DNA from 2 places in the Variovorax sp. Soil_C_17 genome. Region 2 is predicted to be linked to the other one. Evidence: predicted binding sites of a transcription regulator. Region 2 holds the regulator's gene; the other holds the start of a gene.
The links. Region 2 encodes FNR, which switches genes on or off when oxygen is low (the NO sensors DNR and NnrR bind a similar motif). Its sites were predicted from a motif close to TTGATNNNNATCAA; they were not measured.
Positions count from the first base shown of each region.

Region 1: the regulator FNR is predicted to act here: its motif matches at 1,854-1,867, upstream of AC3A6Y_RS15085 (universal stress protein).

Region 1 is NZ_JBDGIT010000002.1:1,377,266-1,381,649, reverse strand. Features, by position in the region: gene glgP (alpha-glucan family phosphorylase) at 1-163, shown strand, start outside; gene AC3A6Y_RS15095 (BON domain-containing protein) at 189-842, opposite strand; gene AC3A6Y_RS15090 (YoaK family protein) at 1,024-1,809, opposite strand; gene AC3A6Y_RS15085 (universal stress protein) at 1,948-2,778, shown strand; gene AC3A6Y_RS15080 (response regulator) at 2,902-3,576, shown strand; gene AC3A6Y_RS15075 (ATP-binding protein) at 3,573-4,384, shown strand, end outside.
Region 2 is NZ_JBDGIT010000004.1:507,780-512,163, reverse strand. Features, by position in the region: partial or broken gene AC3A6Y_RS22560 (ornithine carbamoyltransferase) at 1-270, shown strand, start outside; gene AC3A6Y_RS22555 (sulfite exporter TauE/SafE family protein) at 595-1,308, opposite strand; gene fnr (fumarate/nitrate reduction transcriptional regulator Fnr) at 1,502-2,218, shown strand; gene AC3A6Y_RS22545 (hypothetical protein) at 2,199-2,444, opposite strand; gene AC3A6Y_RS22540 (FixH family protein) at 2,450-2,725, opposite strand; gene ccoG (cytochrome c oxidase accessory protein CcoG) at 2,743-4,248, opposite strand; gene ccoP (cytochrome-c oxidase, cbb3-type subunit III) at 4,193-4,384, opposite strand, start outside.

The DNA.
Region 1 (4,384 bases), on a different contig from region 2:
GCGCTCTCTCCATGGCCAACTCGAGAACGTCGTGCTCCCGCTCTTCTACGACGATGCCGCTGGATGGACAAAGGTCATGAAAGGCGCCATCTCGCTCAACGCTTCGTACTTCAACAGCCACCGAATGCTGCGCCGTTACGCCGCGGAGACTTACCTGCGCTGAGCCGCTCAGGCCGGGATGCGCACTGTCAGTCTTCCACCAGCAGATTGTTCACCACGTTGGCCACCCCCGGTGCCGACCAGGCGGCCTCCTGGGCGGCCTTGCGTTCGGTCCAGGAATGCACCTTTCCGCGCAGGGATACGTCGCCGCCGTTGACCAGAATCTGGATCTGACGGCTATCCTCGTCGGCCTGGCGCTCCAGCGCCGTCCGAATTCGCTCTTCGATATCTGCGGGCGTGAACTTCGGCTTGACCACGACCCGGTTCGTGACACCCGCGACGCCGAGCAGGTCGCGCACGGCATCCTCCGCGGCGCTGCGCTGGTAGGCCCATTCGACCTCGCCATTGAGCGTGACCCAACCCTTCTCCACCATGGGGTGGATCTTGTCGTCGGGGACCAGCACGTGCCACTCGAGGGCACGCTCGGCCGCCGCGGCGATGTCGGCGTCGGTGCGCTCGTGACCGGAGGGGAGCTTTACCTGCATCTCGACTGCCACCGCCTTCACCCCCTTGACCCGTTGGACGGCGCGCTCGATGGCGTGCTTCTCGGCATGGCTCGACGGGTGGCCGGTCAGGGTGACGACGCCGTCCTTCACGATCACGCCGACATCGGTGGCAACGATGGCCGGATCGAAATTCAGTTCGGCAACGATATCGCTTCTCAGCATGGCATCGGGTTTCATGAGCTGTCCTCGGCGGTGGTTTGAGGTGAACTGCCATCGCGCGCTCCGACGCGCGGTGTCGAGGAGCTCACTATAGAAAGTACGGGCAGGCCGCGGCTTGCGCTGGATCAAGCGGGTCGGCATTGAGGAAAGCGGCCGGGACAAGCAGAAGGAACAGTTGCAATCGGCTTGGGGACGGGCGTCACTCCCTCATGCCTGATTGCCTGGATCTGCGGCTCCAGCGGCGTGCCATGTTGGCCAGGTCGTCGAATGCCGGGACCACCGCAAGCATGAGCAGCAACAGGGCGAGAGGAACAGTCGAGATGTACCCGACATACTTGAAGCCCACCGAGCCCGTCAGCCCACCGAGGAAGAAAAAGGCAACGAGGAGCGTGAGGACGCGGAGGCGATCGCGGTTGGCGAGCACGCGAAGATGGGACGGCGGCCCAGCGGCATTCCGATAGAAAAGCTTGCCGAGCTCGATGCCGATGTCGGTCAAGATCCCGGTCAAGTGCGTCGTTCGAATCTCGGCATGCGACAGCTTGGTGATCACGGCGTTCTGCAGCCCCATGATGAAGCAGAGCAGCATCACCGTCACGGGCACGAACAGACCCCGCACGCTGGACAACCTGGCCCCCAGGACCCCGAAGCAGATCAGGAGGGTGGCTTCCACCAGCAGCGGCAACGCGTATTCGCTGTGCATGCGGCGCCTGCGCGCATAGTTGACCAGTACCGCAGAAGTTGCCGCTCCCGCCACGAACGACACCAGTCCGCCCGTTCCGGCAAGCACAACGTCATAGACACCCAGCACGAGATGGTCTGCCATGGACGAGACGATGCCCGTCATGTGTGAGGTGTACTGCTGGACGGCCAGGAAACCGCCCGCGTTGATCGCGCCGGCGACGAATGCCAACGCAAACCCGAGGTGGCGATTCGCGATCGGGGTTCTCTTTCGACCCGTAAGTCGTCTGGCGTAGTTGATGGGCATGGGCTGCTGCTGGTCGGATCCTACTGGCCGTGCAGGCCTCGGCATTGATGAACATCAAGGCGATCGGGTGCCTTCGCCGCGAAGATCGCTGCACGGCGCCATTTTGCCGGTGCATACCTTGTGAAGGGACATCGAGCCATGAACATCAAGACCATCCTCGTTCACCTGGACCATACCGACAGGTGCAGAGCCCGCGTCGATCTCGCGCACGGCATCGCCATGTCGCAGGGCGCTCACCTGATCGGGCTGCTGCCCAGCGGCTTGCTGGAGGGCTCGGTTCCGGCAGACGCGCTTCCCACGGGCATGACCGACTACATCGCGGAATCCGCCCGATACCTGCGGCAACGTGCGCAAGCGATCAGCGACGGCTTTGCGGCCGGTGTGGGATCGGGATCGTACGAAGTTCGTGAAACAGACGGCACGACCATCGACTCGCTGATTGCGCATGGGCGCTCGAGCGACCTGGTCGTCGTGGGCCAGGACGACAGCGCGAGCGATTCGGATCTGCCGGTGCACGGGCTCGTGTCCCGGGTGATGCTCGACGCGGGCCGGCCGGTGCTCGTGGTGCCTTACGCCGGCAAGTTCGCGGAGGTGGGGCAGAACGTCCTCATGGCATGGGACGGGTCCCGCGGCGCCGCAGTGGCGATGCGCGAGGCCTTGCCGCTGCTGACCCATGCGCGCCGGGTCACCCTCGTTTCATTCCGGCGTACGGCTTCAACCCAAGGTGATGAACTGCTGATCCCGGAGATGACACGCTGGCTGCAGCGTCATGGTGTGCAGGCGACGGTCGAGCAGCATGTCACGGAGATCGGCACATCGGACGCGTTGCTTTCGCGGGTCTCGGACGTGGGTGCCGACCTCGTCGTCATGGGTGGATACGGGCACTCGCGGCTGCGCGAGAGGGTGCTGGGTGGCGTCACGCGCGGGGTGCTCACCCATATGACGGTGCCGGTGCTGATCGCCCATTGAAGTCCGCCAACCGGACCCGTCGGTGCCGGACGCGGTTCGTCTCACATTCCTCGACGCGGGTCGGCTTTGATCCATTCCGCATAATCCAACGCGCCAGAATGGACGATTGCGAGCCCCCCTCTTATGCGCATCCTGATCGTGGAAGACGATACCCTGTTGGGCGACGCCGTCGCAACGGGCTTGCGCCAGCTCGGTCATGTCGTCGATTGGTTCGGCGATGGGGTTCTTGCAGACGCCGCCCTGGCCACGGCACCCTACGATGCAATGGTGCTGGATCTCGGCCTGCCGGGCGGCGACGGCATGCAATGGCTATCGCGCTGGCGCGGACGCGGCATGAAGCTGCCCGTGCTGATCCTGACGGCCCGCGATGCCGTGGAGCAGCGCATCGCCGGGCTCGACGCAGGGGCCGACGACTACCTGATCAAGCCGATCACGATCGACGAGCTCGCGGCGCGGCTTCGCGCCATGGTGCGCCGTTCGTCGGGCCAGGCACAGTCGGTATGGCAGCACGGCGCGCTCGAATATGACCCGGCCGCGAAGGTGGTGCGCTGGAAAGGCGACCAGGTGGACCTCACGGGGCGCGAGATGGCGTTGCTCGAGGCGCTGCTTGCGAATTCGCAGCGGGTGTTGTCCAGGGCGCTCCTGCAGGAGAAGCTCTACGACTGGAGCGGCGGGGAGCCGGAAAGCAACACCCTCGAGGTGCACGTCCATCGGCTGCGGCGCAAGATCGACCCGCTGATCGTCCGTACCGTCCGGGGCGTCGGCTATGCGCTCGGCTCCGGAGAACCTTCGTCATGAGCGATCGGAAGAGACCAGAGCCGCGCAGCCTCCAGCGCAGGCTCGTGCTTTATCTGCTGATCTGCGCACCGCTCGTGTGGGCGGTGGCGCTGGTCGTCTCCATCGACCGCGCCCGACACGAGGTCAACGAGCTCTTCGACACGGAACTGATCCGCCTCGCCCGCCAAGTGCAGGTGACGATCAGGGAGATCAAGGCCCCGGGTGCGGATGCACTCTCGGAACCCCCGGAGCCGGGCAGCCAGACCGCCGGCGAGTCCGACGTGCGCGATCTGGCAGTCGCCGTCTGGGATCGGCAGGGCCGGTTGCTGCTGTCTGACCGGCAAGGCGCGGAACTGCCTCGCCATGCGGGCCGTTCGGGCTTTCTCGACGAGCAGATCGGCGACCAGAGTTGGCGCGTGTACTACCTCCAGTCTGTCGACGGCGAATGGCTGGTGGCTGCCGGGCAGAAGGTCTATGAGCGTGACGAACTGGTCTTCGGCCTGACGGCAAGCCAGGTGATCCCCTGGCTCCTCGTGCTGCCCGTGCTGCTCCTCACGATGAACTGGGCGGTGCGCCGGGCGCTGGCGCCCCTTCGCCAGCTGACGACCGATCTCCGGGGTCGTGGCGCCGACGATCTGGCGCCTGTGCCCGGTTGTTCGACTCCGGCCGAGCTGAAGCCGCTGGTCGGCGCCATGAACGACCTGTTCGCGCGCATCGAGGCGCTGCTGGCCCGGGAGCGCCGTTTCACGGCCGACGCCGCGCATGAGCTGCGCACGCCGCTGGCAATCCTTCGCGTCCAGTGGGATGTGGTCCGCCGTGCTGCCATCGG
Region 2 (4,384 bases):
CCCTGCGCCGGCATCGCGACGCTGCGACGCGCCGCGCAGGACCTGGGCGCGCGCGTGGCCGAGGTCAGGTTCACCGAGCCGACCACGCCGGCATCGGGACGGGACGATGTTCGGGTCCTGGCGCGGATGCTGGGCCGCATGTACGACGCTGTCGATTGCGAGGCACTGGCACCGGCGACGGCGCGCCGGATCGAGCAGGACGCCGGCGTGCCGGTGTACCACGGCCTGTGCCTGGACGAGCATCCGGCCCGCGCCCTGGCGGATCTCATGACCCTGCGCGAGCATCGATCGCCCCCCGGCGCGTCGATCCTGTTTCTCGGCGATCCGAAGGCACCCCACGGCAGCCATTTCGTTTCGGCCGCCCGCTGCGCCGGCTTCGACGTGCTTGTCGGGAGCGAGCAGCCCGCATCGAACGACGCGACCTTCCTGGTCGACGCCAGGCACTCCGCGGGCTGGTCACTGCTGGCATCGGGGCAACCGGTCGACGAGGCCCAGCGCACGGAGAACCACCGCTTCGCGATGCAGGCCGTGCTGTTGGACACCCTCGTCAAGACTTGACCGACAGGGCGTAGCACCCTGTTCGGCGAACGGCGCTCAGCCGCACCAGATCCGTATCTGCCGGCTCAGGTCCATCCAGACGGCCTGCAGCGCCACCACGGCGAGCAACCCGCCTGCGAGCCGGGTGCCCCATTCCTGCCGGACCATGCCGGCGCCCCTGCCCAGGCGCTGCCACAGCCACGGGGCCAGCACCAGCGACACGCCGCTGCCTGCGGCGAAGAGCGCCATCACCCCTGCGCCCTGCACGGGCCCGTTTGCCAGGCCGGCGAGCATCAGGGCCGAATAGAGCAGGCCACAGGGCATGGCCACCCACAGCGCGCCGACCGCGAGCAGGCCGCGCAGCGAGCCCGTCGCAGGCCGCAGGCGCGCCGCGAGCGACCGCCCGAGCCGGCGCGCCCAGAGCGGCTGGCGTCCCAGCGCCGCGAGCATCAGGGCCCAGGTCAGCACGAACACATGCAGCAGCACCCACAGGGGGCGCAATGCCGCGACCTGTTCGCTGGCGAAGGCGAGGCTCTCCACCGCGGCCGCGGCCACGGCGCCGGCTGCCGCATAGCCGGCCACTCGCCCGGCATGGAAGACCCAGGATGCGGCGCCGTCCCGCACCCCTGACGCAAGGGTGGCGACGCCGCCGCCTTCCGGCGCACGCACGATGCGGATCACGCCGGCGCAGGCAGCGCCGCACATGGCAACGCAATGGGGTCCGCCGACCAGGCCCATCAGCAGCGCGGTACCCGCGAGCGCCGTCTGCATGGTCAGGCGATGCGCGAGAAGCGCAGGACCGGAGAGGGAGCGTCGTTGGCGACAGCCGGGAGTGAGTTCATCGCAGCAGCGAGAGGCAGGCAATGAGCCACTATGCCGCCGGGCGGCCCGGTCGACCTTGATGTGCATCAAGCCTCCCGTGCGCGCGGCGGCCCAGAATGGCCCCAACAAACCGTTGCCTCCCATGAAAGTCCAGAACATCAAGGTGGCCTGCTCGAGTTGCAGCCTGCGCGAGCTCTGCATGCCCGCCGGGCTGGAGCCGAGCGAGCTGAAGCGCATCGACGAGCTGGTCTCCACCCGTCGAAAGGTGAAGCGGCGCGAGACCCTGTTTCGCAACGGCGAGCCCTTCACCTCCCTCTACGCCATCCGCACCGGCTTCTTCAAGACCCGCGTGGCCAGCGAGGACGGCCGCGACCAGGTCACGGGATTCCAGATGGCGGGCGAGATCATCGGCCTGGACGGCATCGTCAACGATCAGCACACCTGCGATGCGGTCGCCATCGAGGATGCCGAGGTCTGCGTGATGCCCTTCCAGCGTCTGGAGGCGCTGTCGCGCGAAGTCACGGCACTGCAGCGCCACGTCCACCAGATCATGAGCCGCGAGATCGTGCGCGAGCACGGCGTGATGCTGCTGCTGGGCAGCATGCGGGCCGAGGAGCGGCTCGCCGCCTTCCTGCTGAACCTGGTGCAGCGCCTGCACGCACGCGGCTTCTCGCAATCCGAGTTCATCCTGCGGATGACGCGCGAGGAGATCGGCAGCTACCTCGGCCTCACACTCGAAACGGTAAGCCGCACGCTCTCGAAGTTCATGGGCGACGGCATCGTCGAGATCGACCAGCGCAAGGTGCGCATCGTCGATCCCGAGGGCCTGCGGCGCATCGTCAATCCTCCGGGTTGTTGATCTTCCTCGCCGGTACCGTCAGGAGCAGCGTCAGCGCGCTCGCGCCTGCCGCCAGCAGCCAGAACACGAAGAAGCCGGCCGTGTAGACCGCCTGGCGCGACAGTGCGAGCGCCTCGCCGCGCCAGTGGAGATCGGCAGGATCGACCAGCGCGAACACCAGGAGTTCGGTCGCGCTGGCCAGCAGGAAGGCCGGCCAGAGAATCGACATCCACGTCTGCATCTTCATGACCGTCAGCGCCGGGGAGCAGGCACGTCGGCGTCCGGCGTCGCTGCATGGTTGCGGCCGGCGAGCGCCGGCATCAGCTTCTTGTCGGCCAGCGTCCGGTTGATCTCGATCCCGCGGCGGTAGTAGTCCGCAGCAACCACCGGGTCCGGCGTTCGCAGGGCAAGCCAGAGTGTCACGAAGCTGGCAATGACGACCAGGGCAGGCCCGGCCATCACCATCCAGACCCATGGGAAGCGCCACCAGGGCTCGCTCTGCCGCAGGGTCGTCGTGTGATCGTCCATCTGTTCTCCTTCCGAATTCAACGAGGCACCATGAAGGCGGCCTTCTCCGACACCTGCGCGCTGCCGTCCAGCGAGCGAATGTCGAAGTGCACGGCGTGGGAGCCGGCAGGCGCACTGCCATACGGAAGCTGCAGCCGCACCGCCACCCAGCGTGACTGTGCCGGCCCCACTTCGACCGGCTCGGCCGGCGACACGCCCAGGCCTTCGAGCCCGCGCGCCTCGATGCGATAGCGCTGCGGCCGCTCGGACGCGTTCATGATCTGCAGCCGGTAGACGTTCTCGAGCTGGCCGCCCTCGACGATGCGCGCCAGCGAGGCCCGGTCGCGCACCACGTCGACCTTGAGCGGCATGCGCACGACCAGGCTCGCGAGCAGGCCGACCGTCAATGCCATCAGCACGCCGGCATAGATCAGCACCCGCGGGCGCAGCACCCGGCGCAGCACCTGGCTGCGCGTCCAATGGCCGGCCATCCCGTTCTGGGTGGCGTACCGGATCAGGCCGCGCGGGGACGCCATCTTGTCCATCACGGTGTCGCAGGCGTCCACGCACAGCCCGCAGCCGATGCATTCGTACTGCAGCCCCTTGCGGATGTCGATGCCGGTCGGGCAGACCTGTACGCACAGCGTGCAGTCGATGCAGTCGCCGATGCCCAGCGCACGGGCATCGCTGCCCTTGGACCGCACGCCGCGGGGCTCGCCGCGCTCCCTGTCGTAGCTCACGATCAGGGTGTCGCGATCGAACATGGCGCTCTGGAAGCGGGCGTAGGGGCACATGTACATGCAGACCTGCTCGCGCATGAAGCCGGCGTTGCCGTAGGTCGCGAACCCGTAGAACAGGGCCCAGAAGACCTCCCACGAGCCCATGCGCGTCTGCAGGAAGGCCAGCCCCAGCTCGTGGATCGGCGTGAAATAGCCGACGAAGGTGAAGCCGGTCCACAGCGCGATGCCCAGCCAGACGACGTGCTTGAACCATTTCTTGACGAGCTTCTCGAGCGAGAACTCGCCCTCGTCCAGGCGCATGCGGGCGATCCGGTTGCCTTCGATCTTGTGCTCGACCCACAGGAAGATCTCGCTGTAGACGGTCTGAGGGCAGGCATAGCCGCACCACAGCCGCCCCGCCACCGCGGTGAACAGGAACAGGGAGAGCGCCGAGATCACCAGCAGCCCGGTCAGGTAGATCAGGTCCTGGGGGTACAGCACCAGGCCGAAGATGTAGAAGCGCCGCGCACCCAGGTCGAACAGCACGGCCTGGCGTTCTCCCCATTCGAGCCAGGGCAGGCCGTAGAACACCAGCTGCGTCAGGAACACCATCGTCCAGCGCCAGCGCGCAAAGACGCCGCGCACGGCGCGGGGATAGATCTTCTTGTGCGCGGCGAAGAGTCCCCCGCCCTCCTCCTTCGCGGCGGCGATCGGGATCACCCGGCGCGCGGGCCGGGTCGGTGCCGAGGCGGTGTCTTCCACGGCGCGCCTACGGGGCCACGACGGCCTTGTTCGACAAGCCCCAGACGTAGGAGGCCAGCACATGGATCTGTGCCTCCGTCAGGCGGCCCTGCTGCGCGGGCATCTGGTTGGTCTTGCCGGTGTTGATGATCGCGATGATCGCCTCCTGCCCGTAGCCGTGCAGCCAGACCTTGTCGGCAAGGTTGGGCGCTCCCATCGC